3 regions of the Bacillus sp. YC2 genome follow, and region 3 is predicted to be linked to each of the others. Evidence: riboswitches for the same ligand, from Rfam matches in the RefSeq annotation. Region 3 holds a riboswitch; each other region holds the start of a gene.
What was found. Region 3 has a riboswitch for thiamine pyrophosphate ahead of KY305_RS14115 (ECF transporter S component). Riboswitches for the same ligand answer to the same signal wherever they lie in the genome.
Positions count from the first base shown of each region.

Region 1: another riboswitch for thiamine pyrophosphate. It lies ahead of KY305_RS05855 (acetylornithine deacetylase); the one in region 3 lies ahead of KY305_RS14115 (ECF transporter S component).
Region 2: another riboswitch for thiamine pyrophosphate. It lies ahead of thiC (phosphomethylpyrimidine synthase ThiC); the one in region 3 lies ahead of KY305_RS14115 (ECF transporter S component).

Region 1 covers NZ_JAHXDO010000002.1:172,486-184,810, forward strand. Annotated here, with positions in the region: gene KY305_RS05840 (YggS family pyridoxal phosphate-dependent enzyme) at 1-269, opposite strand, end outside; gene pgeF (peptidoglycan editing factor PgeF) at 276-1,112, opposite strand; gene KY305_RS05850 (YlmC/YmxH family sporulation protein) at 1,267-1,518, opposite strand; gene KY305_RS05855 (acetylornithine deacetylase) at 1,578-2,843, opposite strand; TPP riboswitch at 2,961-3,066, opposite strand; gene KY305_RS05860 (ABC transporter ATP-binding protein) at 3,078-3,872, opposite strand; gene sigG (RNA polymerase sporulation sigma factor SigG) at 4,004-4,786, opposite strand; gene sigE (RNA polymerase sporulation sigma factor SigE) at 4,927-5,646, opposite strand; gene spoIIGA (sigma-E processing peptidase SpoIIGA) at 5,705-6,634, opposite strand; gene KY305_RS05880 (S8 family peptidase) at 6,852-11,138, opposite strand; gene ftsZ (cell division protein FtsZ) at 11,423-12,325, opposite strand, start outside.
Region 2 covers NZ_JAHXDO010000003.1:284,851-297,175, forward strand. Annotated here, with positions in the region: gene KY305_RS08140 (ABC transporter ATP-binding protein) at 1-271, opposite strand, end outside; gene KY305_RS08145 (ABC transporter ATP-binding protein) at 264-1,250, opposite strand; gene opp4C (oligopeptide ABC transporter permease) at 1,247-2,152, opposite strand; gene KY305_RS08155 (ABC transporter permease) at 2,165-3,121, opposite strand; gene KY305_RS08160 (ABC transporter substrate-binding protein) at 3,186-4,916, opposite strand; gene KY305_RS08165 (FbpB family small basic protein) at 4,919-5,098, opposite strand; gene KY305_RS08170 (FAD-binding oxidoreductase) at 5,366-6,721, shown strand; gene thiC (phosphomethylpyrimidine synthase ThiC) at 6,765-8,537, opposite strand; TPP riboswitch at 8,662-8,770, opposite strand; gene KY305_RS08180 (Type 1 glutamine amidotransferase-like domain-containing protein) at 8,820-9,518, opposite strand; gene KY305_RS08185 (spore coat protein) at 9,613-9,837, shown strand; gene KY305_RS08190 (spore coat protein) at 9,834-10,193, shown strand; partial or broken gene KY305_RS08195 (alcohol dehydrogenase catalytic domain-containing protein) at 10,210-11,133, shown strand; partial or broken gene KY305_RS19945 (hypothetical protein) at 11,130-11,237, opposite strand; gene KY305_RS08200 (Na+/H+ antiporter NhaC family protein) at 11,449-12,325, opposite strand, start outside.
Region 3 covers NZ_JAHXDO010000008.1:112,801-119,149, reverse strand. Annotated here, with positions in the region: gene KY305_RS14120 (glycoside hydrolase family 18 protein) at 1-808, opposite strand, end outside; TPP riboswitch at 970-1,081, shown strand; gene KY305_RS14115 (ECF transporter S component) at 1,267-1,866, shown strand; gene KY305_RS14110 (ABC transporter ATP-binding protein) at 1,853-3,490, shown strand; gene KY305_RS14105 (energy-coupling factor transporter transmembrane component T family protein) at 3,465-4,226, shown strand; gene KY305_RS14100 (STAS domain-containing protein) at 4,280-5,113, opposite strand; gene KY305_RS14095 (S8 family peptidase) at 5,333-6,292, shown strand.

The DNA.
Region 1 (12,325 bases), on a different contig from region 3:
TCAACGACAGACTTCACTTTTCTTGACTGAAGACTGCCGATAAAATGCCAATCCGGATTCCCCGTGATGGCATCCTGCTTGCGGACCAGCTCGGTATCCCGATTTTCTCCCAGGCTTGTAATGCCTGCATCAACGGCCTCCTGAGCCCTTTCTGTTGATACATATTTTGTAACAGCGATGATGGTCACATTCTCAGGGCTTCGGCCCGATCTGTTACATGCTTCGTTTATTCGTTCGTTTATATGTCGTAATTGATCAGCAACACGCAAGATTACTTATGCCTCCTTCATTCCGATAAAGGACATCATGCGTCCCGTTTTTCCTTTGTCGCGGCGGTGTGAAAAGAAAAGATCACGCTCTGTTTCCGTACATAAACCGCTGACAGAAATGTTTTCTTCCGGAATGCCGCAATGTGTCAGAAGAAGACGGTTGACCTCTTTTAAGTCGAGCTTATATTGGCCTGCGCCCGTTTCACATACGGCTGACTCAGCCGAAAAAGGCAGCGCCCGGACTTCATTGATGACACGGTCATCTACGGTGTAGCATCCGCCGCTGATGGACGGGCCGATGACAGCGTGAATATCAGATACACGGGAGCCTTCCTGATCTGCCCAGCGTTCCGTCATGATGCGCCCAATTTGTTTAACGGTTCCCTTCCATCCGGCATGGGCAGCGCCGATAAGAGAATTCACAGGGTCATAAAAATACAATGGCACACAGTCGGCAAAACACAGAGCCAAAAAGACGCCTTTATCTTTCGTGTAGAGCCCGTCCGTCCTGCGAAATGCAGCGGAGTAGTCCCTCGCTCCTTTTCCTCTGTCCCCGGCTGTCACTTTTTGAATGCGGTTTTCATGTGTCTGATCGGCAAATACCCAAGAATCCAGTTCAGAGCCGCATAAAGACGCGATGATTTCACGATTTTTAACGACATCACAAGCTTCGTCACGGACATGCAATCCAGTATTTAACGATTCATACGGCGGATTGCTGACACCGCCGTTTTTCGTTGTAAATCCGGCGATGACCTTTGTGTTATGCTGATTCACACGGTTCCAGTCTTGTATCATGAGTGCCGAGGGGGTGGTAAGACTAAACGGGTGATATGTATTCATGAGGATCCAACCTTTCGACAAACATTAAAAAAGCGTAATTTCCCAATCATTTTACCACAATTTAAAGCATTCGTTTAGCGGCTGACTTTAAAATGAATAAAATAAATGTGCCGGAAACATTGAGATTTCCGGCATTTTACAAGTAAAGGGCTGATCACGCAGAGCCCTTTGGTTCATTTACACGCACTAAGATGACATCTTCCCCAATTTTAACTATATTTCGCCAAGGAATGACCATTTCCTCTTCTTTTCCGAAAAAACCGAGAACTTTTCCGCTGCCCCCTAAAATGATCGCCTGAATTTTACCCGTTGTCACATTAATATCGATGTCACCGATGCTTCCGAGTTTTTTTCCGTTCGAAACGTTCACCACATCTTTTATTTGAAATTCAGAAATGCTGATCATCCGGATCACGTCCTTTACCGTTCTTTTTCTTATTATATGAACGGTCGGGCCGAACCTTGTCAAGCCGGGCAATCTTTTTTGCGGCTGCACCATGTAATGATAAATCTCAGCATGATTTTCGTATACTCAATAAGCTCCTCAACGGACACTTCCTCGTTTACGGAATGGGCATTCTTCAGGTCGCCCGGCCCGTATATGACGCTCGGAATCCCGGCATCGTAAAGCCAGCCGCCGTCTGTTACGGTTTGTGATACATCTGTAACGGGCTCCTCCTTTTTGACGGCGCGGTGCGATGCTGCCAAAACACAAACCGCCGGATGATCAGGATCTATTTCCAGCGCCGGAAAAATTTCGCCCCTGTCCTCAATCATTGAAGAGCCGCCCCATTTGAAAACCGGTCTGTTTTCCCTCAGCCACACATCACTGTCGCTGATTCGGTTTACAAAGTCTTCAATTTCCGCCGACACTTGTTCATGTGTTTCGTTCGGATAAAAGTGAACCGTAATCCATAAGCGGCACTCATCCGCGACAAAGGCGGCGTGTCTTCCCCCTTCTATTACGGCGGGATTGATCGTATTTGTGCCGGGCGTAAAGCCGGGATAGCTTTTCATTACCGACCAGTGGCGTTCCAGCTCTCCGAGGGCGCCGATGATCTTCGCCATTTTTTCAATCGCGCTTGCCCCGAATGTGCCGCCGCCCGCGTGAATCATATTGCGCCTCATTCCGTCGTGAAACGTTTTTGCGCTTTTGATTTCTATCCAGCCGGTAATCACTCCGCCCTGGCCTTGGATATGCAGGCTGCTCGTATCCGCGACAACCGCAAAGTCCGCATGATAACCGCGTCTGCAGCATTCAAGCGTCCCCGCTTCACCCACCTCTTCGCCGATGACCGACTGCACAATCAGATCGCCAGGCAGTTGTAAACCGGCTTCATGAATCAGCTTCAGGCAAAAAAGCACGCACGCCAGCCCGCCTTTCATATCAGAAGCGCCTCGTCCGATTAACATGCCGTCTTTTATAAGAGGCTGAAACGGGTCCGAGTCCCAGTCTTCCCCGTTTACTTCGGCTACGTCAATGTGGCCGTTTAGAATGAGGCTTTGATAATGTTCGGAATCGGTTCCCTTTAACACACCGACTACGTTCGGATCTTCGGGGTAGACATCCCATATATCGACAGAACAGCCCATCTCTTTTAAAAACCCGGCAACCCATTTCTGCGCGGTTTTCGTATTTCTTGCGGGCGGCGCCGGTGTGGGAAAGGAGATTAAAGTTTTGGCGATACTGATTAAATCAGCCTGCTGCTCATCTGCTTTTTGTAATATCATATTGAGTTGATCCAATGGAAATCTCTCCTTCTTGTTGTATAGAAAAAACCGTTTCAACGAATGAAACGGCTTTAAAAAAACGCACAGGGCTCGGCAATATGTAAACCGCCGCTTCCTCCGCTTTTTTCACCGCTTCCCTCCGCTGGCATGATCCAGATCAGGTCTGTTAAGGGTTGAGACACACGCCTCTCTCAGCTGCCGGACAGCACCCCCAGGATGAAATGTATTCACTTTTCACACGGATGACGTTTCTTTCGCCCGTGTTAAAAACGGACGGTCATTGTTCCACATCACGCTGACCGGTATGTCAAAAAAGGCAGAAAGCCGTTCATCAGAAAGCATATCCCGTATCCCGCCTGAGGCGAACACTTCTCCTTGTTTTATAAGCAGCGCTTTATCAAATACCGGTAAAATTTCTTCAGCATGATGGGTGACGTAAAGGATTGACGGCGCATTTTCTTTTCCGGCGATATATGTAATCGTATCTAACAGTTTTTCCCTCGCCATAAAGTCAAGCCCTGTCACCGGCTCATCCAAAATTAAAAGTTCAGGATCTGCCATAAGGGCACGGGCAATCAGCGCCCTTTGTCTTTCTCCTTGAGATAAGGTCTCATAGCGCCTGTCCGCGTAACCGATCGCGCCCAAATCCTTCAAAAGCCCGATCGCTTTTTCCCTCACTTGTTCACTCGGCGTTTCGTATAAACCGATAGATGCGTACGCACCGCTGAGAGCAATTTCAAATGCGGAATCCGCGGGGTATAGTTTATGCTGAAGCCCGGCTGACACAAGGCCGATTTTTCTTCTGAGCTTATCACCGAGCTCTGTTTTTCCGAATTGATGGCCGAGCACCTGCATCTCTCCTGAAGTAGGAAAGTAATATGAGCATAACATATTTAACAAAGCTGTTTTGCCGGCACCGTTTAATCCGTACAGCACCCAGTTTTCATTTTGTTCAACATGCCAGTTTATATCCTTCAGAATCCATTTGCCGTTTCTTTTTAATGACACGCGGTCAAGCTGTAAAATCATTACGCTCCCTCCTGCAAATATGTTTCAATTTTCTTAAAACTTTTACAGATTAGAATACATGACTTTTTTTCATACGTAAACCGGAGACACGAAAAAAGCCTTTAAAACATTTGTTTTAAAGGCTTTTCCCGTTATTGATGGATGTTCTTATTCATTTGTTTAATGGCTGCCTTTTCGAGCCTCGAAACCTGAGCTTGGGATATGCCGATTTCTTCAGCCACTTCCATTTGAGTTTTTCCCTGAAAGAAGCGTTTGCGCAAAATCATTTTCTCCCGTTCGTTCAGCCTTCTCATGCCTTCTTTTAAAGCCAGCTCCTCAATCCATTGTGTATCCTTGTTTCGCTCATCGCTGATCTGGTCCATGACGTAAATCGGATCACCGCCGTCGTTATAAATCGGCTCAAACAGCGACACCGGATCTTGGATGGCGTCAAGAGCAAACACAATTTCTTCATGGGGCACTTCAAGAACTTTGGCGATTTCCTCTGCTGTCGGCTCCTTGCTTGTCTCACTGATTAACCGCTCTCTTACTTGAAGCGCTTTATATGCGATATCACGCAGCGATCTTGAGACGCGGATCGGATTGTTATCACGCAAATATCTGCGGATTTCTCCGATGATCATCGGTACAGCGTATGTTGAAAACTTAACATTATGGCTTAGGTCAAAATTATCAATGGATTTCATTAGTCCGATGCAGCCGACCTGAAATAAGTCATCAACATACTCTCCTCTATTGTTAAACCTTTGAATGACGCTTAAGACAAGGCGCAGGTTGCCGTTTACCAGCTTTTCTCTTGCTGAATCATCGCCTTCATCCTGCAATTGCTTAAATAGCTTTCTCATCTCTTCATTCTTGAGCACCGGTAATTTGGAGGTATCCACCCCGCAAATTTCGACTTTATTTCTTGACACGTTTTTCCCTCCCAACAGGAGCTGCTGTACAACGTTAAGTATCTCCTCGGGTGGGAAAAATATGCACTTTCATTTTACAGAAAAAAACATCTGTCCAAGACAATCCTTACAGCAGTAAGGGTTGGCTGATGGAAATTTTTTTACACCATTTTGTTAAACTCTTTTCGCAGTCTTTTTATAATCCGTTTTTCAAGCCGGGAAATATAGGATTGGGAGATTCCCATCATGTCGGCTACATCTTTTTGCGTCTTTTCTTCTTCTCCGACAAGCCCGAAACGCAGTTCCATGATCTGCTTTTCTCTCTCGTTTAATTGCTCAAGCGCTTTTTTCAAAAGCTTTTTATCCACATTTGCTTCAATATCTTTTGTAATAATATCATCATCTGTTCCGAGCACATCTGAAAGCAGCAGTTCATTTCCGTCCCAATCAATATTAAGCGGCTCATCAAAGGATACCTCAGAACGGATTTTATTGTTTCTGCGCAGGTACATTAAAATCTCGTTTTCAATGCATCGTGATGCATAGGTGGCAAGCTTTATTTTCTTTTCCGGGTTAAAGGTGTTTACCGCTTTGATCAGACCGATTGTCCCGATGCTGATCAAATCCTCAATATTAATGCCCGTGTTTTCAAATTTACGGGCGATGTATACGACAAGGCGTAAATTCCTTTCAATTAAAATAGCGCGTGCCGCCTGATCCCCGCTCGGCAGCTTTAAAAGCAGCACCTGTTCTTCTTCTTTTGACAGAGGCGGCGGCAGTGCTTCGCTTCCCCCTATGTAATAAACTTCATCACTTTTCAGCCCGAGTTTCATCAGCCATTTATACCAAAGATATGTCAAACGCAGCTTAAGTTTTTTCATCTTCCTCCCCCTTCTAAATACAATGCGGATTGAGTATGATTAGTAACAGACTTTTATATCAGGATACATGTTTCACCGCTTTTCCTGTCAGCATTTTCGGATGAACGATCGCGTCAAATTCACCGTCTGCCGATAATTGTCTCGTGCTGATTCCGATCAGGCATTTCTCACATGCGATCATTTCGTCTTTTGTTAAAATGGTCACGTAATCCGGCTTCAAACAGAGTAAAAATTGATGGTCCTGGCCGACGCCCCTGTACGGAATCAGTCTGAGTTTTTCTGCGTGGCGGAACGTATTATCCAGCTGTTCGATCACCTCAAGCGGACTGGCGGTTTTGATAATGTCTGTTTCCTTTTCCCCGAGAAGCGGGGCAAACTTATCAATATGAAGAATCATGACCGGCGTTTTCGTCAGCGGATCGTACAGCTGGTTTCCCGAATCCACCAATCCCTTCGCATGGATTGTCTGTCCGCCGAATTCAGCCTGCACCCTGACAAGTTCATCATACTGAATGGATTTTGTTTCGATCTCTTCAATTCTTTTTTTCGAAAAAAACCACACGGCGGGAAATCCGATGACGACAAACATCCAGCTGATCGGATCACCGAACCCGGTCTGGCTTGTCACCATTACGCCATGCTGCACGATTGATTTTGTCTGCAATAACGAATGAACACCGATCATTCCCCCGCCGACGAGAAATGTTGCGAAATAAAAGGCAAACAAATTTTGTAAAAAATACCGAAACCGTTTAAATCCGAAAGCCGTAAGCACGATGAAAACTGAAAATACCATTTTTCCCGCTGGGTGCTCCACAAGCGGCGAAACAGGGGTGAACATCAGCAGCACAATCGTTGAACCGATCAAGCCCCCAGCCACCACTCTTCTTTTCTTTACCTGGCGTTTTAAAATAAAGGCCGTCAATAAAAGCAAAAGAGAATCAAAACAAAAGTTCAACAGCCAAATGACATCCAGATAGATTTTCACATCTGACCCCTCTCCTCTTTTGTCTTACATACCTGTTTCTCTCTCTTGTTTCATAAGTATAAAGCAAGCTCTGTGGGAAAGTCTGTCAATTAATGTTGAGGGGAAAGTACAATTTTTAAGGGATAACCGTTTTATTTGTCGAGGATGCCTGTTTGGGCATTTTGCTAGGTTCGGATCATCTGAAAAAGCGCTGCCCTTCTAAAGGCAGCGCTCTTCTTTACTCGTTAATATAAAGTTTTCCTTTCGCCGTTTGTCTCGTTTCATTCCCATAGTCATCTCTTACGATAACGTCAATTTTTGCTCCGTTCGCTTTAATTGAAGAGGCGGCCGTCCAGTATCCTTCATATCTTCCCGGAGAAATTTCTCTCAGCGGAAGCTCCGTTGCGTTTTGAGTAGTTGCACGCGCATTTGTCAGCGGAAGACGAATGACAAACGTGGCGTCTAATTTCTTTCCGCTGGAGAAAGCGATTTTCACTGATTCTCCGGCTTTTAATGTTTTATCCTCTCCGGGAACTAACCCAGAAATAACGGGGGCGGTGTAATTTGCATTGATAACCGTCTTTTTCGTCGTTTTGTTTCCCGCTTCATCCGCTGCCGTGACTTTGATTTCATTGCTGCCGTTTTCCAGAAGAATTCGGGCTTGGTAAGAGCCGTCTTTCACCTCAGCTTTTTGGCCGTTCACCTTCACCCACTTCAAATAATCATCGGCAGCTTTTCCTTTTACAGTCACGGTTTCTTTATTTGTTTTATCTCCGTTTTTCGGATTATCGATCGTCAAATCCGGTTTGTCCTGATCAAGTATCACCGTGACAGGGCCGGAAGCGTCTGTTGATCCCCTGTCGGTTGACGTTGATGCCGTCAGGCGGTTGGCTCCTTTATGAAGCGATACATCAGCCTGGAAGGTGCCGTCTGCTCCGGCTTTTGTTTCAGCGGCTTCTTTTTCATCGTTGTAAAGACGGACAGCCGTCCCCGGAGAAGCGGTCCCTTTTACCGCAAGTTTCTCTTGATTTGTAAATGATTTGTCCTGCGGAGAAGTAATCTCAGGCACTGCCGCTTCATAGTCAACCAAAGCGCGGATCATATAGTTTCCGTCAGATTTATCCGATTTTGACCAGCTGCCGCCGATGTACTGCCAGTTTCTGTTTGAATACGGGCTTCCGTCATCGGCTGACAATCCCGGCGAATAAGGATCGGGTTTCGTCTGTACGAAGACGAGATAAAATTCCTTACCGACCGCAATTCCTTTTGAGCTGAGGTCGGCTTTTGTCCATTCACCGTTTCTGAGCGCTTCCGCTTTGAAAGGACCGGCGATTTTTTTACCGGGCGCACCGTCTTTTTCCGATGCGTCATATACTTCTATTTGAAATTCCGTGCCGCCAGGGGCAGGCCAGTTTTCACCCCAAAATTTAAACAGTCCTCCTGTCAGCATGCCAAGGTCTTTTCCGTCAGCGAGCGTCATCTTAACCGCAGATTTGCTGCCTGCCTCAAAATACGACATGGCGGCTTCTTCCACACCGTTATCATAGGCAATTTCGCCTTCATAGCCGATATACGGCTTTAATTCGGAGTTTTGGGTGACATTCCCTTTCACATCAACAGAAAATTCGTTGTTGTAAAATCCTTTTGCGGCGATTTTGATCGTATAGGAGCCTTCGTACACCTGAAGTGAATATTCCCCTTTGTCATTCGTAACCGCCGGTTCAATTGCGGCATCCTCGATGACATACAGCGCGGCGCCTTTCACCGGTTCTCCCGTTGACTGATTGGTGATCGTGCCTTTTAACGTGCCGGATGGCATTTTTTCCAGCGTGAAGTCTGCCTGTGCCGTTTGATCTGATTGTATCGAGACTTTTTCTGTTTGTGGCTGATACCCGTAAGCCTCCGCTTTCAGCGTATAGCTGCCCGCTTTATGAGAAAGGGTGTATTTGCCGCTTGCCGGGTCTGAATAAACGGATTTTCCCGTCTCGGCAACACTGACTTGCGCTCTGAGCGGAAGCAGGTTTGTTCCGCGGTTTACAGCTTTTCCTGCTGATTTTGCCGCCGGTTTCGCTTTTTTAGGATTAACAGCCTTTTTCTTTAGTTTGCCGGACGGCTTTTGTATACCGAGTTTAGCTTTTTTCACCTTGCCGGAAGAGTCGGCTGAGAGGCTGACATCATCGATATACCATCCGTCTTCATTTACCACTTCATCGGACTGCAAATTAAACATGACTTTAATGTTTTGGCCTTTATATGCCGATAAATCAATTTCTTCATCAGTCCAGCCTGCCGAAGCTCCGTTATAAATGGCCGCCTGCTCCCAATTCGTTTTCCCTTCAGGAAGTACAAACACATATCCGTAATCAAAAAATTCTTCGAGCGTGTGCCAGCTTTTAAATTGAAGGAACAGACGCCCGTCATCCGGCACTTGAATCGGAGGCATCACTAAATTCATGTTGGCCGAATCGGCGTAAGGGCCAGCCAGGTTCGTCGCAAATACTTTTTCTCCGGAGACTGCTGCACCGGGGCCTGAAACCGGAACGCCCCATTCCCATTGATCTTGTGTTCCATAGCTTGACCATCCTGCGGGCTGCGACTCAAAATTCTCTTTGTAGCCCGCTGTAATGCTTGGTTTGACAGTGACCCGGTACGTGTCAGATTCCGCCGAATGACCTCCAAAGTCCTTTATCGTCCATTTGTAGCTTACTGATTTGGCCATTACATTCGGGATTTCCGCTTGATATGTTCCTTTTTTTTCATCTCCGCTTTTTTGCACCGCGGTGATCGTTTTCCAATCTCCCTCATCAAACTGGTAGGAAAGCGTAACCTTCGTAACGCCCACATTGTCTTCCGCCGTGACAGTTAACGGAAGACTCGCGCCTTGATAAGCTTCCGAGACAGGATCATGCTGATATACAGGCGGTTCGTTATCTTCACCTGCTGTCAACACCTGCCCTTCTATTTTTCCGATCCCGTCCGTTACAGCCGAAACGGCGTCAAATGCATTGACAAGACCGTGGCCGTAACCGTTATTCGGCGAATCCGGAAAGGCGGAATCGGTCAGCTTTTCTGCTGTGCGAGTCAAGACGTCTTCCATTTCATCGACCGTAATAGAGGCATTCGCCTGCCTCAACAGAGCCGCTGTTGCAGCCACATGCGGCCCGGCCATCGAAGTTCCGTTCCAGCCGCCTTCATATGTTCCCCCCGGCACCGATGAACGGATATTGACTCCCGGAGCCGAGATATCCGGTTTTGTTTCATGATACGGTGAAGGGCCTTGAAGTGAGAAATCAGCGAGTTTCTTTTGGCTGTCGGTAGCACCTGTCGCAAATGCTTCCGGATAATTGGCGGGATTGGCAATCGACCCCGGTCCTCCAGGTGTAAACAAGTCTTCATTTCCCGCAGAGAATTCCGGAAAAATATCAGCCGCTCTCCACGCGTTGACCATATCTCTGTACCACTCGTCAATTCCTGAACCGCCAGACCAAGAATTATTCACAACGTCCGGAGCCATTTCAGGATGCGGCTTCCCGTCTTTATCTTTTGGCGCCAACACCCATTCACCGGCATCCAAAATATCGGCATCTGTCCCTCCGTCATCCGAGAAAGCTTTTACCGCAATCCATTTTGCGCCGGGAGCCACGCCGATTTGATTTGAGCCGTCAGGTTCAGACCCCGTCATTGTTCCGGTCACATGAGTGCCGTGGTCTTGGTCGTCATAGGGAGCGTCTTTTTTGGCAACGGCATCATACCAGTTCATGTCATGGTTCGGCTGAGCGGGATTTTTAGAATCATAGCCGCGGTATTTCTCCTTTAATGCCGGGTGATCCCACTCAACTCCGGTATCAATGGATGCCACAACCGTACCGGTTCCGTCATAGCCTAAAGCCCAGGCTTTAGGTGCATCGATTTGGCTGATGTTCCATTCGATACCGCCTTTTGCTTTGATTTCTTTTTGTTTTTTCTTCATTTGAAAAGGTGCGGATGATTTTGTCAGCTGACGCTTTTCATTCGGGAGCACTTTTTCTACTTCAGGAAATGAAGCGACTTTTTCCATTACCTCTTTCGAAGCACGGACAGCCATTCCGTTGACAATATAATAGGAATGAATATGGTCTGCCTTGCCTTTCTTTTTTTGTTTTTCCAAGTAATTTTTTATATTTTGCTGCGCATCATCAGCTGTTACCTTTAAAGAAGAGACAACGGCCGAACGTTTTTGATATTCTGTTTTCGCTGCTGAAAGCGAATGTGACTCGGCTTTCTTTTCGGCCGTCTTGGCAGCTTTTTTCGTATCAGCCCGCTCTTTGAATTTAATGAGAAACGTGACCTTATCACTCTTTTCAAAACGTTTCTTGACCGAATCAGAAATCTTATGCTGGATGGACTTCGAGGAAGAGAGTTCTTCTTTTAAAGAAGCAGCTGCATGTGTGCTGTTCGCTCCGGCTGCACCCGGAAAAAGCAGTGAGCTGACGACAATGACGCTTAAAACGGAGCCTGTCCACTTGTTTCTCGTTTTTTTCCTCAATCGTATTCCCCCTTATTTAGAAATATAATGTAATTTTGTCTTCCCTCCTTCAAAAATGGAATCGTTTGTCATTTCGATGTTGTACGTTAAATGTAGACAATCTTCAATTCAGATATTGTCGTATTCTGTCAGAAAGCCATATGAAACTGAAAATAATTCAATGGTCATGTTTTATACATAGGGATAAAGATTCTTTTTTGGTATATGAATCGGAGGATCTGGGGAAGAAATCAGTCTATAGAGGAAAGAAAAAGGACAAAACCATGTGGTTTTGTCCTTTTAAATCAGCCGCGTTTGTTGCGGTTTCTTAAAAATGTCGGAATATCCAAGGCATCATCCGCCGGCTGTGATGTATGACGGTTTGCCGTGTTTTGATGCTGCTGCGTTTCTTCACGCTTTGGCTCACGCTTAGCAGCATTTTGGTTTTGTGATTTTAACCCTTGGTTTAATGTCGGGCGCTGCGGTTTTGAGTCGTCTTTTTCCTGTTCAATAAACCCTGTTGCGATGACAGTCACGACAATTTCATCTTTCAGATTTTCATTGATTACTGAACCGAAAATCATATTCACGTCAGGATCAGATGCAGATGCGACGATATCCGCAGCTTCCTGTACTTCGTATAGACTCAGATTTGTGCCGCCTGTGATGTTCATCAGAACACCTTGCGCTCCGTCAATTGCCGCTTCTAATAACGGGCTGGAAATGGCTTTTTTCGCAGCTTCTGCCGCACGGCTTTCTCCGGTTGCAATTCCGATTCCCATCAATGCAGAACCTTTATTCGACATGATGGTTTTGACATCGGCGAAGTCCAGGTTGATCAGTCCGGGCGTCGCGATGAGGTCAGAGATACCTTGAACCCCTTGGCGAAGCACGTTATCAGCTTCACGGAATGCTTCAAGCATCGGCGTGTTTTTGTCAACAATTTCAAGAATACGGTCATTCGGAATCACGATCAGCGTATCCACCGCTTCTTTCATTGCTGTAATTCCGCCAGCCGCCTGCAGCTGGCGCTTCCGTCCTTCAAATGTAAACGGTCTTGTTACGACTCCGACAGTCAGAGCGCCTAAATCCTTTGCGATTTGGGCAATGACCGGTGCGGCTCCCGTTCCGGTTCCGCCTCCCATTCCGGCTGTAACGAAAACCATGTCAGCGCCTTTTAACGCTTCTTCAATCTGTTCTTTGCTTTC
Region 2 (12,325 bases), on a different contig from region 3:
ACTTCTTCAGCTCCCTACGATTCATTCTGAACACGTCACGTCCTTGAAAATACACGTCTCCTCCGGTCTTTTCCTGAAGCCTTAAAATCGTTTTCCCGATTGAGGATTTGCCGCTTCCCGATTCTCCAGCCAAACCGAAGACTTCTCCCCTCCCTATCGTAAAACTGACCCCGTCCACCGCTTTCACAGGCCGTGTGTGTGTCTTTCTTATTCCTGCCTGCTCTTCATAATATTTTTTCAGTCCGTTGACTTCCAATAATGGATCACTCATCTGCTTTCTCCTCTCTGTACAGCCAGCACGCCGCCTTATGTCCGGTCTCAAACTCAGTAAAATGAGGGCTTTTTCTCCGGCAAATGTCTGTGCTGTATTCGCAGCGATCAGCGAAATAACAAGACGATACAGGCAAATCTGCCAATTCCGGTACTTGCCCGGGAATGGTATACAAAGTGTCCTTCCTCTGCCCTATGACCGGCTTTGCTGCCAGCAGCCCTTTCGTATACGGATGCTTCGGATCGGAGAACAGCTCCGCAACCGGTCCTTCTTCCACGATCTTTCCCGCATACATGACGATCACATAATCAGCCATTTCAGCGACAACACCAAGATCATGTGTGATTAATAAAATGGACGTTTGAAATTGTTTTTTCACATCCCGCAATAAATCCAGTATCTGCGCCTGAATGGTTACATCAAGCGCTGTTGTCGGCTCATCGGCAATAATCAGTTTCGGATCGCAGCTGAGAGCAATGGCCGTCATGATGCGCTGCAGCATGCCTCCGCTCAGCTCATGAGGATACCGGTGCATCACCTGTTCTGCATGAGGGATTTCCACTAACGAAATGAGTTCAACTGCCTTCTGCCAAGCCTCTTTCTTACTCAGCAGTAAATGTTCCCGAAGAGGCTCTGTCAGCTGTTCACCGATTGTAAATACCGGATTTAATGATGTCATCGGTTCCTGAAAGATCATGCCGATTTCGCAGCCGCGCACTTTTTGCATTTCTTTTTGTTTTAATTCCAATAAGTTCCGCCCGGAAAAATGTACTGCCCCGCGCTCGATTTTTCCCGTTTCAGGAACCAATTGCATGATGGACAAAGATGCCATGCTTTTTCCGCAGCCGGATTCACCCACAATACAAACCGTTTCTTCCTCGTGAACGGTGAAACTGACATCATCAACAGCCTTTACTGCCCCTTCATCCGTATAAAAAGCCGTCTTCAAATGTTTTACTTCTAAAAGCGGTTTTCTCATTTCATTTTCACCTGCCGTTTCACTTTAGGATCGAACGCATCCCTCAAACCGTCTCCGAGCATATGGATCGCCACGACGGTCAGAAAAATAGCCGTTCCCGGCGGTATCCATAACCAAGGCCGTAATGTAAAGTCCATAAAATTGTTCGCGGCTTCCATCATATTCCCCCAAGAAGGGGTAGGAGGAGCAACGCCGAGCCCAAGAAAACTAAGCGCTGATTCACTCAGCATCGCGCCGGCAACATGCAGTGTCGCCGCCACCATCAATAACGGGAGCGTATTGGGAAGCAAGTGATACAGAATCTTCCGTTTATCACTTAGTCCAAGAACCTCCGCTGCCATCATAAACGGCTGCTCTTTCAGCGATAAAATTTGTCCGCGCACAAGCCGCGCCAAACTGGGCCAGCCGATCAAACTTAACATCATCATAATCAAATACAGCCTGTATTCAGAGGGAACTTTCCACTCCGACAAAACCGCGGCTAATATTAAAAGCAGGGGCAGGCCGGGAATGGACATCAGCATATCTGCGAGACGCATGATGATAACATCAGCCGCGCCGCGATAAAAACCGGCAAGCGCTCCAAGCAAAGACCCGACAACAAGAGACAAAACCATGGAAGCAAGCCCGACAGTCAGAGAAATCTGCCCCGCCAGCATCAGCCTTGTCAGCACATCTCTCCCGTATTGGTCGGTGCCCAGCCAATGGTGAACTCCGGGATGCTGATTGGCATTTGAAATATCGGTCCGATCTGTTATGTATGGAGAAAAGGATGGACCAATAAAACACAGTAAAAACATAAAACATAAGAAAAGCAGACTGACAACCGTTAATTTATTATGCAGCAATCGGCGGTACGTCTGTTTCCAAAGGGACGGCGGCATGTCTTTTTGTTTTTTCATCTTCAACGCCCCCTATTTCAGCCTGACTCGCGGATCAACCGCGGCATAAGCGATATCGGCCAAAAAATTCCCCACGATCGTCAAACAAGACAAAAACAGGGTGAATGCCATCAATACGGGATAATCCCGATAATGCACCGACTCCAGCTGAATACGCCCGACACCCGGCCAGCTGAAAATCTGTTCTATAATAATTGCCCCGGAAAACAGGCCCGGAAGTTCAAAAGCAAGAAGGGTGATGGCGGGAATGAGCGCATTTTTCAACGCATGCTTCCATATCACGGTGCGCTCTTTCAAACCCTTTGCTCTCGCCGTTCTGATATAGTCCTGCCTGATGACGTCGAGCATGCCTGAGCGAAAATATCTTGTCAGCGAGCCGATTCCAAGCATAGATAAAATGACAACCGGCAAAATCATATGCTTAACGGCTTCAAGCACATACGAAAAGCCCGAACTCGTGCTTCCGGTATCAATCATTCCCCCGACAGGCAGTAACTTCAAATCAACGCCGAACCATTTGATGAACAGCAGGCTGATAAAAAAAGACGGAAATGCCATCGAAGCAAAAACAAAAAACGTAACGAGTCCGTCAAACCAAGAATATTTTCTGACAGCTGATACGACCCCCGTTACCATCGCCGCAGACCAAGTCAGCAGCAAAGAAAAAAACGCCACAAAAAATGAATTCCATACATATTTCTGAAGCAATGAAAGGACGTTCTCCTGATATTTTAAAGAGAATCCCAAATCTCCGGTGAGAACATTGCCGAGCCATGTCACATAACGCTGCCATATGGGCTGATCCAGCCCGTAAAGCGCCTTTAATTCCTTGGCTCTTTCAGGAGTCAGGTTTACGTTTGAATCAATATAATCGCCCGGCAGCATGGCAAATAAGAAAAAAATGATAAAGGACGTACCGAATAATATCACAAGCATTTGAATGAACCTTTGGACGGCATACCGTTTCATAAAAGCCTTTTCCTCCCCCAGAAGGCAAAATACCCAGCCTGCACCGGGTATTTGCACACGTTATCTATTTAATTGAAACGTTTGGCAGACTCGAACTGATTCCCGAATAATTATCCGGTTCAAGCCCCTGTATTTTCCCGCTGACCGCCCTTGCGCTTTGACGGTAATGAACCAAAATGTAAGGCGGGTTTTTTCCAAGCTCCTGATAAAGCTGGCGGTAAATCTCTTTTCTTTTGTTGATATCGAGCGTTCCGGCTCCTTTCTCTATTAACCGATCCGCCTTCGGATTGGAATATCCCGTCACATTGTTAGGATGATCGGATGCCAGCTTTTCCACCGTGTCGTTCGGATCAAGAATTTGCGAGGTGGAAACAGCGGCCAGATCATAATGTTTGTCATTGATTTTTGCGACCTCTGTATTAAAATCCATGACTTCCGGCTTTAATGAAATTCCGATGTCAGCATAATTTTCTTTCGCAATCGGGATAAAATCGTCATCGGCTTTTGAGGTGTAATAGCTGATCTCAAGCTTTTTGCCGTTTTTTTCACGCACGCCGTCTTTTCCCGTTTTCCAACCGGCTTGATCGAGAAGCTCCTTTGCTTTTTCCGGATTAAATTTGTACGGGTTCACGCCTTTGTCATGATATGCCCATGAAACTGGGGACACAGGGACATTTGCGACCTCTCCGTACCGTTTAAAGCGGACATCGACGATTTTTTGGCGGTCCAGCCCGTAAATGAGCGCTTGGCGAACTTCTTTGTCCTGAAACGGCGGGCGCTTATGATTGACATAAACAAGCCCATAGTCATTCACGACAGATACGCTTACATTCGCAAAACCAAGACTCTTTAAATGCTCGACCGTATCGTCATCAGGTGAGAAAGAGGCATAATCAAGATCACCCGTTTCAAAAAGCTGAAGAGAGGTTGAAGGGTCGATAATTTTATAAATCAGCTTTTCTGTTTTCGGTTTCCCGGAATAATAGTGTTCATTCGCTTGATAACGTATTTCCTGTCCCGGAATATATTCTGTGAATTGATAAGGGCCTGCTCCGAGCGGTTTTGAATAAAGCTCTTTTAAATAGTCCAGTTTGCCGAACTGATAATCCTTTCCGTAATAAGCTTCAGACAGCACCTGCCCCCCTAACAAAAGCAGCGATTTCGAACTGACTTTTTCAGTAGTGATCTTGATGGTTCTGTCATTTATGATATGAATGCCCTCTATCGACTTCGCTTTTCCTTCTTTGTAAGCTTTGCCGCCTTTAATATACGCCGTTGTGATATCTTCATAGCCCGCATACGCCGGATCATGCAGCAGCGTTAATGTAAACGCGACATCCTTTGCAGTCAGAGGCGACCCGTCACTGAAAACAAGGTCCTTTCTCAAATGAAACGTATAGGTAAGCTGATCTTTAGAAATATCCCAGCTTTCAGCCAGCGCCGGAGCGGGTTTCCCCGTTTTATCCAATTTGACTAATGACTCGAAAATAGGATCAGTCGCATTTCCGTCCCAGCCGTTTTCATAAAAGTACGGTAAAAAAACCCCGCCGGGCGCAGATATGCCTGCAACAAATGTATCTTTTCTGGCTTTAGATTTAGCGGGAAGCGCCGCCATATCAACCGCTTTAAATTCCTTTTTCTGTGCGCGGGCGATACTTGATTCTTCCTTTTTATCCGCCGATGGCTGCCGCTCTTCTTCCCCTGAGCTTCCTAATGCGCATCCCGATATAAATACGGAAATTGAGAGCGCAAATATGATGCCTGCTGCTTTTTTCTTCAATGCCTTCCCCTCCATCCTTATCGAACCCCCGTATGCTTTTCATCAATTTTTATATAGATCTCCTCCATCTGATCCGCACTTCTCATAATCTCCCGTTTGTTTTTCTCCACAAGCACCTCAAAATTCAATGTTCGTTTTCTGTACTTTTTTCGTTTTTTACTCTTCTTCCGAACAGTTGACGCCTTTTTCAAACCCAAATGTCATCCCTCCGTTTTTCATTCAAGGGCCTTTCACGCAAAAAAGGCCCTTATCTGTTTAAAAGATAAGAGCCTTCGGTGATCCGATCAGCCACAGTTTGGAAATATGTACTGATCATGTTAATTCATATAATACCTATCTGTCAACTATATTTTAAAATACTGCCGCGTCTTCTGAACTTTCGCGGCCTTTTCCTTATACGATCTCTTATTCTCCCGCATAAGCTGAGAACATTAATAGATAATGATAGAAAGAGAAGTGAGAGTATGGAAAAGACAAAACTTACCGGACGAATCGTGACGCGGGATGACCCGGACTATGACGAGGCAAGAACAAATTTCAACCTAAGTCTGCAAAGGTATCCCAGCATCATTGTATTTTGCCAAAACAAACAAGATGCCGTTAATGCGCTGAAGTGGGCGCGCGAAAACAATGTGCCTTTCCGCATCAGAGGCGGCAGACACAGCTATGAGAACTTCTCCCTTTTAAATAACGGCCTTGTCATTGATTTGAGTGAAATGAACAGAATAAAGGTCGATCAGAACATCCAGCTGGCTACAATAGAGGCGGGCGCCGAATTGGGGGAAGTCTATCAGACACTCTGGCGGTACGGCTTGACACTTCCTGCGGGAAATATTGCAAATGTAGGACTCACGGGTTTAACGCTTGGAGGGGGAATTGGATATTTAACAAGGACTGCCGGCCTGACTTGCGACCGCCTCTTAAAGCTCGAGATGATCAGAGCAGACGAAAAAACGGGCGCTGAATTGATAACGGCAAGCCGCTCGGAGCACCCTGACTTATTCTGGGCGTCTCAGGGCGGAGGCGGAGGCAATTTCGGCATTGTCACGTCCATGACGTTTGAAGCAGTGCCGATTTCTCGAGTGTCTATTTTTTCTATCACTTGGAGATGGAAGGATTTTGAGGAAGTTTTTAATGCGTGGCAGCACTGGGCTCCTTTTACGGATGAACGGCTTACCTCATCCATTGAGTTTTGGCCCGAGGAAGTAAACCGCATAGAGGCTCTCGGACAATTTGTCGGGACAAAAACAGAGTTAAAAGAATTGTTAAAACCTTTGCTAAAAGCAGGAAAACCGACAAGCGGTATGGTAAAAACAGTGCCGTTTAACGAAGCAGCTGCCTTTTTTAACAGCCCGGGAGGCAATCAGCCGCAAAAGAAAAAACGTTCAGGCTCTTTCATCGAAAAGCCATTATCAAAACATGCGATTTCAACCGTTAAACACTTTTTACAGCACGCACCGAATCAAAACGCAAGCGTCTGGCAGCAATCGCTCGGCGGGGCAGCCGGACGAATCGCCCCCGACGAGACGGCATTTTTTTATCGTGATGCAATCATTGCTCAGGAATATTTAACGAACTGGACATCACCTGAAGAAAAAAGACAAAATGTCCGCTGGATTGAGGAGCTGAGAACTGCTCTTTCCAAAGAAACGATGGGAGACTACGTGAATTGGCCCGATTTAGCTATCAGAAACTGGCCAAAAACATATTACGGAGACAATTTTGAGCGCCTCCGCGAAGTAAAAACGACATATGACCCAGAAAACGTATTCCGCTTTGAGCAAAGCATTCCGCCGCTTCGCCGGTCAATATTTTTCTAAAAGAAAAATGAAGATGGAACACCCTCCATCTTCATCCGTTCATTTATTGATATAAATGGCTTCCCGTTTTCACGAATTCTTTTGCTTTTTCTTTTAACCCTTCATTAATGGCTTCCGTTTCACTGAGGTCTTTCTCCTTCGCGTAATCCCGTATATCCTGTGAAATTCTCATACTGCAAAATTTCGGCCCGCACATCGAACAGAAGTGAGCCGTTTTTGCGCCTTCAGCCGGCAAGGTTTCATCATGGTATTCAATTGCTCTTTCAGGGTCAAGAGACAAATGAAATTGGTCGCGCCAGCGGAATTCAAACCGCGCTTTAGAAAGTGCGTCATCACGCATCTGCGCGCCCGGATGCCCCTTGGCAAGATCTGCCGCATGAGCGGCGATTTTGTAAGTAATCACGCCTTCTCTTACATCATCACGATTCGGCAGTCCTAAATGCTCCTTCGGCGTAACGTAACAAAGCATCGCCGTTCCGTACCAGCCGATCATCGCAGCGCCGATTGCTGATGTAATATGGTCATAGCCGGGAGCGATATCAGTCGTCAGAGGACCGAGCGTGTAAAAAGGCGCTTCTTTGCAGATTTCCAGCTGCTTGTCCATATTTTCTTTAATTTTGTGCATCGGCACGTGCCCCGGTCCTTCAATCATCACTTGAACGTCATGCTTCCACGCAATCTGCGTCAATTCTCCAAGCGTCTCTAATTCGGCAAACTGGGCCTCATCATTCGCATCGGCAATTGAACCCGGACGCAGACCGTCACCGAGAGAAAATGCAATATCATATGCCTTCATGATTTCACAGATTTCTTCAAAATGGGTATACAAAAAGCTTTCTTGATGATGTGCCAGACACCATTGCGCCATGATCGCCCCGCCGCGTGACACGATTCCCGTCGTGCGTTTTGCCGTTAACGGCACATAGCGAAGCAAAACACCGGCATGAATCGTAAAATAATCCACTCCCTGCTCCGCCTGCTCAATCAGTGTGTCACGGTAAATCTCCCATGTTAAATCCTCCGCAACACCGTTTACTTTTTCAAGCGCCTGATAAATCGGCACCGTTCCTACCGGCACAGGGCAATTGCGGATGATCCATTCCCGTGTCGTATGAATGTCTTTCCCCGTGGACAAGTCCATCATCGTATCGGCTCCCCAGCGAATCGCCCACGTCATTTTTTCCACTTCTTCCTCAATCGAGGATGTGACAGCTGAGTTTCCGATATTCGCATTAATTTTCACGTGAAAGTTCCGCCCAATAATCATTGGTTCACTTTCAGGGTGGTTTACGTTAGAAGGAATGATCGCCCGGCCGCTCGCTACTTCCTCTCTGACAAATTCGGGTGAGACATGCTCACGGATCGCGATAAACTCCATTTCCGGTGTAATGATTCCTTTTCTCGCGTAATGCATTTGCGTCACATTTTTTCCCGATTTAGCACGAAGCGGTTTCCGTTTTAAACCGGGGTATGCAGCAGCCCTGTTTTCTTTCTTATAACCGTTGTCCTCAGGTTTAACGGCCCGTCCTTCATACTCCTCCGTATCGCCGCGTCCGGCAACCCATTTGGTGCGAAGCGGTTTCAGGCCGTCATGTATATGAATCTGCACATTCGGATCGGTATATGGCCCGCTCGTATCATAAACACGGACAGGCGCATTCTCCTCTTCACCGAATGATCCCGTTGTCGGGCTCAGGCTGATTTCCCTCATCGGGACTTGAATATCAGGTGTTGAACCTTCCGTGTATACCTTTTTGCTTCCTGAAAAACTCGACATAATGGAAATGTTCGCTTGCTGTACTGATTGATTTTGCATACAAATCTCTCCTTTATCAATTCGAATAACAGAATCAAGCTCAGCACCAGCACAAAAAAACCGGGCTCAATTGAGAACCCGGTTTTGCAGTCAGAAAAGAAACTATTATTGTCTTTCATCAACAATAATAAAACCTCTACTTCCCCACGCTGGTACGAACCAGATCAGGTCCAAAGGGTTAAGAAGCAGCCGCTTCTCTCTCAGCCCGCCAAGGGGCACCCCCAGTAACTATTCATTTCGCTTTCATCGTAACATAATGTTCTCACAAAAAAAAGCATATTATCAACATTCAGATAATTTAAGTATGTTCAGCTCTGTTTCTTCGACGCTCTCTCCTGTTCCATAAACGCGATAAACCCCGGCATCCGCTCTGGAAGAAACAGCACGAAACAGCTGATCGCCTATATAGTGAAGCGCAGCGCCGTCATCAGCTGCATAGCCGCCCTGAAGCCTTTTTTCAGAAATGAGCCGATGATACGCCGGCCTGCGGTTCTTTTCCCCATCATAATGCGGACAAAAGCTGCCCGGTAAAAACCCTAAAGCTTTTAGCGCTGTCAGCTCTCCGATTGAATCGGTCACCCCTTCTTCAAACCAGCAGATTGCCCCGGCGCTCAGACCCGCTAATATAATACCGTTTTTCCATGCCTCACGGAGAATGCGGTCAAGCCCCCACTCCTTCCAAAGCACAAGCATGTTTCGCGTATTGCCGCCGCCAACGTAAATAATATCTTTATCCATCAAAAAGGATCTGATATGTGAAGAAGGCGGTTTAAACAAGGACAAATGGGACGGCTTGCACTGAAGCGTCTGAAATGCCTGATAAAAACGTCTGATATAGTTTTCCGCGTCGCCGCTTGCCGTCGGCAAAAAACAAACTTTCGGCTCTGATCGCACCGACTGTTCTAAAAGATATTGATCAAGCAAAAGGTTATCGGGTTCCATCGAAAAACCTCCGCCCCCCATTGCGATAATCTGTTTCAACGTAGTCACCTCTTTATTTCTCAAGTATAACAGCCCATTTCGCATAAAAGCTTCGCGTGAAGCAAAAAATACAGAAAATCAGGAGGTGAACCATATGGAACATGACCGCTTAGCTTATCATGAAACTGTCGATACCCATGAAATCATGAATATAAAAACCGTCTCTTTACTGAAATCAAAAATGATGCAAGGTTTAGTCTTTGATCAAGAACTGAGAGCGCTTATGGAAAAAAACGTACAGCAGTCCGTAAAAGATATTAAAGAATTGCAGACCTTTTACAAAAAGGCGCCGACAATAACCGGAGGTGAATTGCATTGAACGATTTTTTAGACCCCAAGAACTCAATAGGCATGCCCGATCTTGCAGACTCAGCTCTCGCTCTTGAATTTTTGCTTTCTGTAAAAAGCGGGATTAAAGATTACGCGATTGCAATTACTGAAACCGCAACCCCAGAACTCAGGCAAGTCTTGCGCACTCAATTGGATACGGCTATTCAATTGCACGGCGAGCTCACACAGCTCATGATCAAAAAAGGCTGGCTTTCTCCAACTGATACGAAAAAACAATTTGCACTGGATTTAAAATCCGCCCAAACCGCGGTTGATATCGCAGGCCTCAAACTGTTTCCAGACAATACGAATCGGCTCGGGACATTCGCTACACCATATAACTAACAGAGGAGTATGAAGAATGAAAGCTGTCACATATCAAGGCATTAAAGATGTCAGAGTGAAAGAAGTCAATGCGCCGAAAATCCAAAAGCCTGATGATATCATTGTGAAACTGACAACCACCGCCATTTGCGGATCAGATTTACACTTAATTCACGGCATGATTCCAAACTTTCCGGAAGACTACATTATCGGCCACGAACCGATGGGCATTGTCGAAGAAACGGGTCCTGAGGTCCATAAGGTAAAAAAAGGCGATCGAGTCATTATTCCTTTTAACGTCAGCTGCGGAGAGTGTTTCTTTTGTAAAAACCAGCTCGAAAGCCAATGTGACAACTCCAACGCCAATGGGGAGATGGGAGCGTATTTCGGCTACTCGGACACGGCAGGCGGCTATCCAGGCGGCCAAGCTGAATACATGCGCGTGCCCTATGCCAACTTTACACCCTTCAAAATTCCTGAAGACTGCGAAATAGAAGATGAAAAATTAGTTTTGCTTGCGGACGCAATGTCTACCGCCTACTGGAGCGTAGACAACGCGGGAGTCAAAGAGGGAGATACAGTCATTGTTCTCGGCTGCGGTCCTGTCGGGCTGCTCGCACAAAAATTTGCATGGTTCAAAGGCGCAAAACGAGTCATAGCAGTTGATTATATCGACTACCGCCTCCAGCATGCCAAAAAAACAAACAATGTGGAAATCATTAATTTTGAACAGAAAGAAAACACAGGCTCTTATTTAAAAGAAATCACACAAGGCGGCGCAGATGTTGTCATTGACTGCGTCGGAATGGACGGTAAAATGTCTCCGCTCGAATTTCTGGCGACAGGCGTTAAAATGCACGGCGGAGCGATGGGTGCGCTCGTTATGGCAGCCCAAGCCGTTCGAAAATGCGGCACCATCCAAGTAACAGGTGTATACGGGATGAGATACAACGCCTTCCCATTTCTCAATCTTTCAGATATTTCATTAATATCTTCATCTACAGTAATTTGCAGCTCACCCGCTAAAAACATTCTATGCAGTTCATCAGCTACCTTGCTTTCCATATTCAATCCTGCCTCACTCCTTTGTACAAACTTGATCCTTAGTTTATCCTTGAAAACGGCATTGAATGTAAACCAGGTCCCTCTTTTTTGCGAACGTCAGCCTTGGAGTCGCCAAAGCCGATACCATTGAAGTCACAGTCGTAAAAGGCTGGATTCTAAGGCGGTATATTGAATATTAAAAAACCGTTTCCTGACACATGTAATTTCTTTGTTATCTAAAGAATGAAAAGACACCATATAAAACAACGGAGATTCCCGCCGCTATAAGCGCCGGAACAAGTTTCGAACGGGCATACTTCACAACATCGATCCCCAGAACCGTACAGGTTGTCACCGTATTATCACTGAGAGGAGAAGCAAACGCTCCAAATGTTCCGCTGGCAAACACGGCCCCAATCGCTAATAATAAGCTGGTATGCGATTGAACCGCCAGCGTTACGCCGAGCGGCATTAAAAGTCCCCAAGTCCCCCAAGATGAACCGATAAAATAGGATATAACCGCCCCGAGTATAAACAGAGATGGCGCAATAAACATATGGGGGATCCATGACGTTAAATGAGAAGTAATATATTTGGAAAATCCCAGATCCTCAGATACTGCTGTTACGGCCCAAATCAGCGATAACATGATAATAACGTTTACCAATTCGTTTCCGCCCTTGATAAAATGAGTAACAAGCTCGCCTGCTGAAAAACGCTGAAACATAAAAAGAGCAAATGCTGCAATTACTGCTGCCAATAATGCAGTTAACATGACGCCAAGCATATCACTTTTAATAAAAGCATTCAAAAACCCTTGTGCTTTTGAATGGCCGTCCCACCAGCTCAGAAACAGTGTTAATAGTAAAAATAGCGCGATTGGAATCATTAAATTCCATGGCCGAATCGGTGTTTCCTTAATATAAGCACGGTGCGCCGCGTCTAACTCTTCCTGCTGGTCAGCATGTTCATCGGCATCCCTTTCGAACATCCCCGTGTGTTCTCCGTGAATATCTGAGATCGTCCCTGTTTCCATGTTGAATGTGCTGGGGCCTGCTGAAAGCAAAACACCGCTGTTCTGCGGGATCGCTTCCACATTTTGATTATGT
Region 3 (6,349 bases):
TGTAATCGACGACAGCACCGATTCCGCCGTAATCATACCCGCGAAGCCAAGGCACCCCTTCACTTGTTTTAGCCGGAACCGATATGGTTAAGGCAAGCTGATGCTGGGAAAGCCGGTTTTTTAATTCACGGAGAAAGCCTGTGAAAAGATCACGATCGGCTTCACTGATCCGTTCAAAATCAATGTTTACGCCGCCATACCCCTTTCTTGTGGTCAAACTCACGATATTGTTGACGAGGTTCGCCCGGGCTGACGGATTTTGCAGCACTTGATGGGCAAGGTCAGAACTGAACCCCCCGCCCGTCAGATTCGTAATGACGGCAAGCGGCCGCACTCTGTTTTTCCACGTGGTTTCAATCGCTGTTTTGTCATTTAAGTCATTCAGAAGATCCCCATTTGGGCCAAAATGATATTCAAACAGCGATATGGCTGATGAATAGGGTGCATAATCGTTGATTAACGCTCTGTCTGCTTCAGGTGTCCGAATGACATAAAATTGCAGAGTGCCGGCAAGGTAGTTTGAGATGTCAGGTATCCTCACCTTCATTCCCGCCTGTAAACGGTTTGGCAAAATCGCGGGATTGGCCTGCATCAGCTGCATTTGCGAAACATAAGACTTTCTCGCGATGACGGCATACGTATCATTCGGCTGAACCGTATATTCATAAAGAGGAATAAGCAGCGCTTGCCCCGGAACAATATTCGTTTCCTCAAGCCCGTTGACGCTTCTGATCCGGTCAACAGGAAATCCGTATCTCCTGCTTATTGAAAATAACGTGTCGCCAGACTGCACTGTATGAACAAACATAGGAGTCCTCCATTTCCTTTTTGTAAAAAAAGGCGCGCGATAAACCCTCTTCCTATCTTTATGAATGACAGTCCGGCCCGATTCCTCTCTTCAACCGGGAAAAGCTGTTTACAAATCAGAATTGATCAACTATGATGATGTCATCATAAAAAACTGTATAGGAAACGCACTAGGGGTGCTGTAATGGCTGAGATAAAACATGCTGCGGCGTGTTTTGATCCCTCATAACCCGATCTGGATAATACCAGCGTGGGGAAGTGCAGATTGACCGAAGCGCGGTTTATTTTCCATGCGTTTTCGTTCTGTTGCTGCATATTCCCTTGGATATGCAGTTTTTTATTTTCATTTAAAAACGGGAGGGAAACGAAAATGATGAAGCCGAATGGCCATTTCCTGTAACGAAGTCAGTATTCAATAGCAGCCGATAATCCAACAGACAAGAAAGCAGGAGATTAAATATGAAGAACTGGAAAATGAGAGAAATTGTTGTCATGTCAGTCATCAGTGTTGTATTCGCCGTCATCTATTTATTGTCTACTCACTTAAGCAATATAGCGGCCGGTTTTTTCGGCCGGATGAGCTATGAACCGATTTACGGCATTTGGTTTATCGTATCGGTTATTGCTGCATACATCATTCAAAAACCCGGAGCGGCGCTTATTTCTGAAATCATTGCCGCATTTGTGGAGTGCCTTCTCGGAAATCCGTCAGGCCCGATGGTCATTCTGATAGGAATTGCGCAGGGGCTGGGAGCGGAAGCCGTCTTTTTAGCCACACGCTGGCGGGTCTATTCCCTGCCTGTTTTGCTGTTGGCGGGGATGGGTTCTTCTGTGACAAGCTTTATTTATGATTTGTTTGTTTCCGGCTACTCTGTTTTGAATCCGGGTTTATTGGCAGTTATGCTGATCATCCGTCTTGCTTCCGGTGCGATTCTTGCCGGGCTTCTCGGAAAAGTGATCAGCGACTCGCTTGCCTATACGGGCGTGCTGAACGGAATGGCGCTCGGAAAGGCATTCAAAAAGAAAAAGAAACAGGTGACCCAAGATGCAGGCATCTGATCCGCTTCTCACGGTTGACCGTCTGACATTTTCTTATGAAGAGGATGAAAAACCGATTATTCAAGACGTATCATTTCAGATAAAAAAAGGAGAACGTGCCTTATTGCTCGGTCCGAGCGGGTGCGGCAAAAGCTCGCTTGCCCTTTGCTTAAACGGCCTTTATCCGGAAGCGTGCGACGCGGTTCAAATAGGCCGTGTTGCCTTATACGGGACACCCCTCTCAGATCTGTCAGAGCCTGCCGCCAAATCAATCGGCGCGGTGTTTCAAGATCCGGATCAGCAATTTTGCATGCTGACGGTTGAGGATGAAATCGCCTTCGGGCTGGAAAATCTGCAATATGCAAAAGAAGACATGGACAGGATCATTGATGATGTGCTGGAAAAATTCGAAATTCCCCACTTGAAGAAGCGGACAATCGCTTCCCTGTCAGGCGGGTTAAAGCAAAAAGTCGCGCTCGCTTGTATTATCGCAATGGAGCCTGAACTTATTATTTTGGATGAACCGACAGCTCAGCTTGATCCTTATTCTGCGCGTGAATTCGTACAGCTGATCAGGGAACTCCAAAAGAAAAAAGGCTTCGGCCTTCTCGTTATTGAACATCAGCTCGATCATTGGGCGCCGTGGATGGACAGAACGATTGTGCTTGACGAATCGGGGCGGAAAGTGATGGACGGGCTGACAAAAGACATCTTTCAATTTCAGCTTGATGAGCTGACGCAGCTCGGAATAACCATTCCGCGCGTCATTACTTTGCAGAAGCATCTTCATCTCCCTTTTACTTTGTGCAAAGAAACCCTTTTTAACGAGCCGTTCCCTCCCTTTTCGGATAACGGCGGGATCAAGCCTTCTTCAGAAGATGCGCTCCGCGTTCATGATCTGTCATTTAAAAGAGGATCGAAACCGATTTTTCAGAACCTGGGCTTTTCCGTGAAAAAAGGCTCAATCACTGCGATTGCCGGGCCTAACGGCACCGGAAAGTCCACGCTTCTCTCAGTGCTTGCCCGGCTGAATCGGCCGGAGAGCGGACTGATTGAAATAGACGGGAGACCGGTTGATTCCTATTCTGAAAAAGAGCTGCGGCGCCACATGGGATTTGTATTCCAAAATCCTGAGCACCAGTTTGTCACTGACACAGTCATGGATGAACTGCTATTCGGCTTTGAACGTCATAAAGCAGTGAAGGAGAAAGCCCTTCAGCTGTTAACCCGGTTCGGACTCCGGCGCTATGTCTCGTATCATCCGTTTTCGTTAAGCCAAGGACAGAAACGCAGGCTCAGCGTTGCGACAATGCTGATGCACGATGTAAAAATGCTGCTGCTTGATGAGCCGACATTCGGCCAAGACGCAAAAACGGCGCGTGAATGTATGCAAATGCTTCAAGAGATTCAGGCAGAAGGAACGGCGGTTCTAATGGTGACACACGATATGGAGCTTGTCTCCGACTATGCCGACAGCATCCTTGTGCTTCATGATACGAACCTGGTTTACTATGGGTCACCTGACTTTCTGTTTTCTGAACGGCACGAGCTCGTTGAACAGGCAAAGCTGGCTTTGCCGCTGAAGTATGAATGGATGAGACAAGATGGGGGGCAGAGACATGAATCACCGGCTGCAAGCTGTTAACCCGACGATAAAAGCGGCGGCTGTCCTTTGCTGTGTCGTGATGCTGTCGTTTATTTATAATCCATATACGCCCGCTTTGTTTTACATTATCATCGTGGCAGGTGTCATAACGGCAGGCCGGATTCCGCTGAAAAAATGGCTTCTGTTTACGGTTCCGTTTTTCATTCTTGCCTTCGGCTGCTTATGGACAGCGGCCGTTTTCGGAAACGTCCCGACAACTGCCGGCAACCTGCTGTTCCGGCTGGGTCCTATTTCCGTCAACAGTGACAACGCGGCGCTCGGCATTTCGATCGGTTTTCGCATTTTATGTTTTTCTGCTTTGTCGATGATGTTTATTTTCACAACCGATCCGATTCTGTTTATGCTGAGTCTCATTCAGCAGTGCAAGCTGCCGCCGAAGCTTGCGTACGGCATTATCGCCGGATTTCGGTTTCTTCCTCTTCTGAAAGACGAGATCCGGATCATCAGGCAGGCGCACAGAATCAGAGGCGCTGTGACTGAATCCGGCCTGAAAGGAAAGCTGTCCGCTTTTACACGCTATACCATTCCGCTTTTGGCAGGTGCGATCCGGAAAGCAGAACGCACAGCCATCGCAATGGAATCAAAAGGTTTTACAGGCAGCCGAAACCGTACGTTTTACAGGACCGTGACTGTGCGGGGCGGCGACTGGTTCTTTTTCCTGCTCGTCCTTTTATTATTTGGCGCAAGTTATACTGTCTCTTTATTCTTTTTATAAAAACAGGCTGCCGGAGACGATTCGGCAGCCTGTTTTTGTTATGTACGCTTCTGTCACTGATTATAATTAAGCGCTTGAGCCAAGTTTGACTTAATCGTGATATTTGAGAAATTAATACCGAGCTGAACGGCCGTTTGGGCGATTTCCGGCCTGATTCCGGATAAGGTCGATTTGACTCCGATCAAATTAAGCGCCTCAATCAATTTAAAGATTTGGTGCGCCACCATCGTATCCACGACCACCACGCCCGACAAGTCGATTAACAAATGCTCGACACGCCTGTCTGCACAGGTGCTCAACGTGTTTTCAAGAATAAATTTAGCCCGCTCAGTGTCGATATCGCCGACAAGGGGCAAAAGGGCCGTGCGTTTGCTGAGTGTGATGACCGGCGAGCTTAATTCTAATATCATTTCCCGCTGCGCGTTCAGCTGCATTTTCGAATTATGCTCGGCATGATCAACAAACGTATAAATGGTAAAATCAAATACTTGAACGATTAAATCCTCCCATTTCTTCCTTTCTCCCCGTGCAAACAAAGACTCGTGAGAATCGGCAAACGCATCGTAATAGCTTTTGTACAGCGTCCGGTTTCTCATAAATTCACGGACCACATATTGAACGGGTGTGTCTAAATGCTTCTGGTCCTTCGCAAGCTCGATCACCCACCGTTCGAACTCTTCCAAAAATTCCTTTTCCGGTTTGATATACATGTTATTAATATGCCGGTAAAATTCTTTATCCTGCTCAAGCAGTTCTTCTGTCATAACCGGATTCGTCAAGGAATAGATCGAATTGGGGTCTGTTTCTTCCATTGTGTCGATCCAATCTTTTGCAATTTGATCAACCTGTCCTGAAAAATATTCGTATAATGCTTCATTTAGTTTCATACCTCTTCTCCTTTCCCATTTCCAATTATAGCGTCAGCGGGTGCCGATTCACAGTGAAAGCTGTTAATCTATCCATTTATTTGAAAATAATTAGTGCAATGGTTTGCGCCTGATTTGTCAAAATGCTTCAAATGACTCTTTCCAAGCAGCGGTCCCTGCCATAAAATAGTAGCAACACCCTTGTATCCACTTGCAAACATAAAAAAGGAGGGCTTTTTTATGAATGGTGAAATGCGCTTGATCCCGTATGTCACGAATGAGCAGATGATGGATGTGAACGAGCTTCCTGAGGGTATTAAAGTGATTAAGGCGCCAGAATTGTGGGCAAAAGGGTTTAAAGGCAAAGATATTAAAATCGCGGTTCTTGATACAGGCTGCGACACGAACCACCCCGATTTAAAAGATCGGATTATCGGCGGTAAAAATTTTACAGATGATGACGGAGGCAAAGAGGATGCGATTTCCGATTATAACGGACACGGCACCCATGTTTCCGGAACGATTGCTGCTAATGATGCAAACGGCGGAATTTCCGGGGTTGCGCCAGAGGCAAGCCTGTTAATCGTCAAGGTGCTCGGCGGTCAAAACGGCAGCGGAAAATATGAATGGATTATTAACGGCATTAATTATGCGGTTGAACAAAAGGCTGATATTATTTCCATGTCACTCGGCGGACCGAGCGATGTGCCGGAGCTGAAAGAAGCCGTCACAAATGCCGTGAAAAACGGCGTACTGGTCGTCTGCGCAGCAGGAAATGAAGGTGACGGAGACGAGCGGACAGAAGAGCTTTCTTATCCCGCTGCTTACAACGAAGTCATTGCAGTCGGATCGGTTTCCGTAGCTCGAGAATCGTCTGAATTTTCAAACGCAAATAAAGAAATTGACCTTGTCGCTCCAGGAGAAAATATTCTCTCCACCCTCCCTAATCATAAATACGGAAAGCTGACGGGCACTTCAATGGCAGCCCCGCATGTGAGCGGAGCGCTCGCCTTGATTAAAGGGCTTGAACAAGATGCTTTTCAGCGAACGCTGTCTGAGGCTGAAGTTTATGCCCAGCTTGTACGCCGGACGCTTCCGCTTAATATTGCCAAAACATTAGCGGGGAACGGATTTATTTATTTAGACGCGCCTGACGTGCTGATGGAAAAAGCCGAACAGTCACAGCTGCTGTCTCTATAATATTTTTTTCATATAATGTTATCTTCATTTGTCAGATATTCAGTTTTTAAAATATGA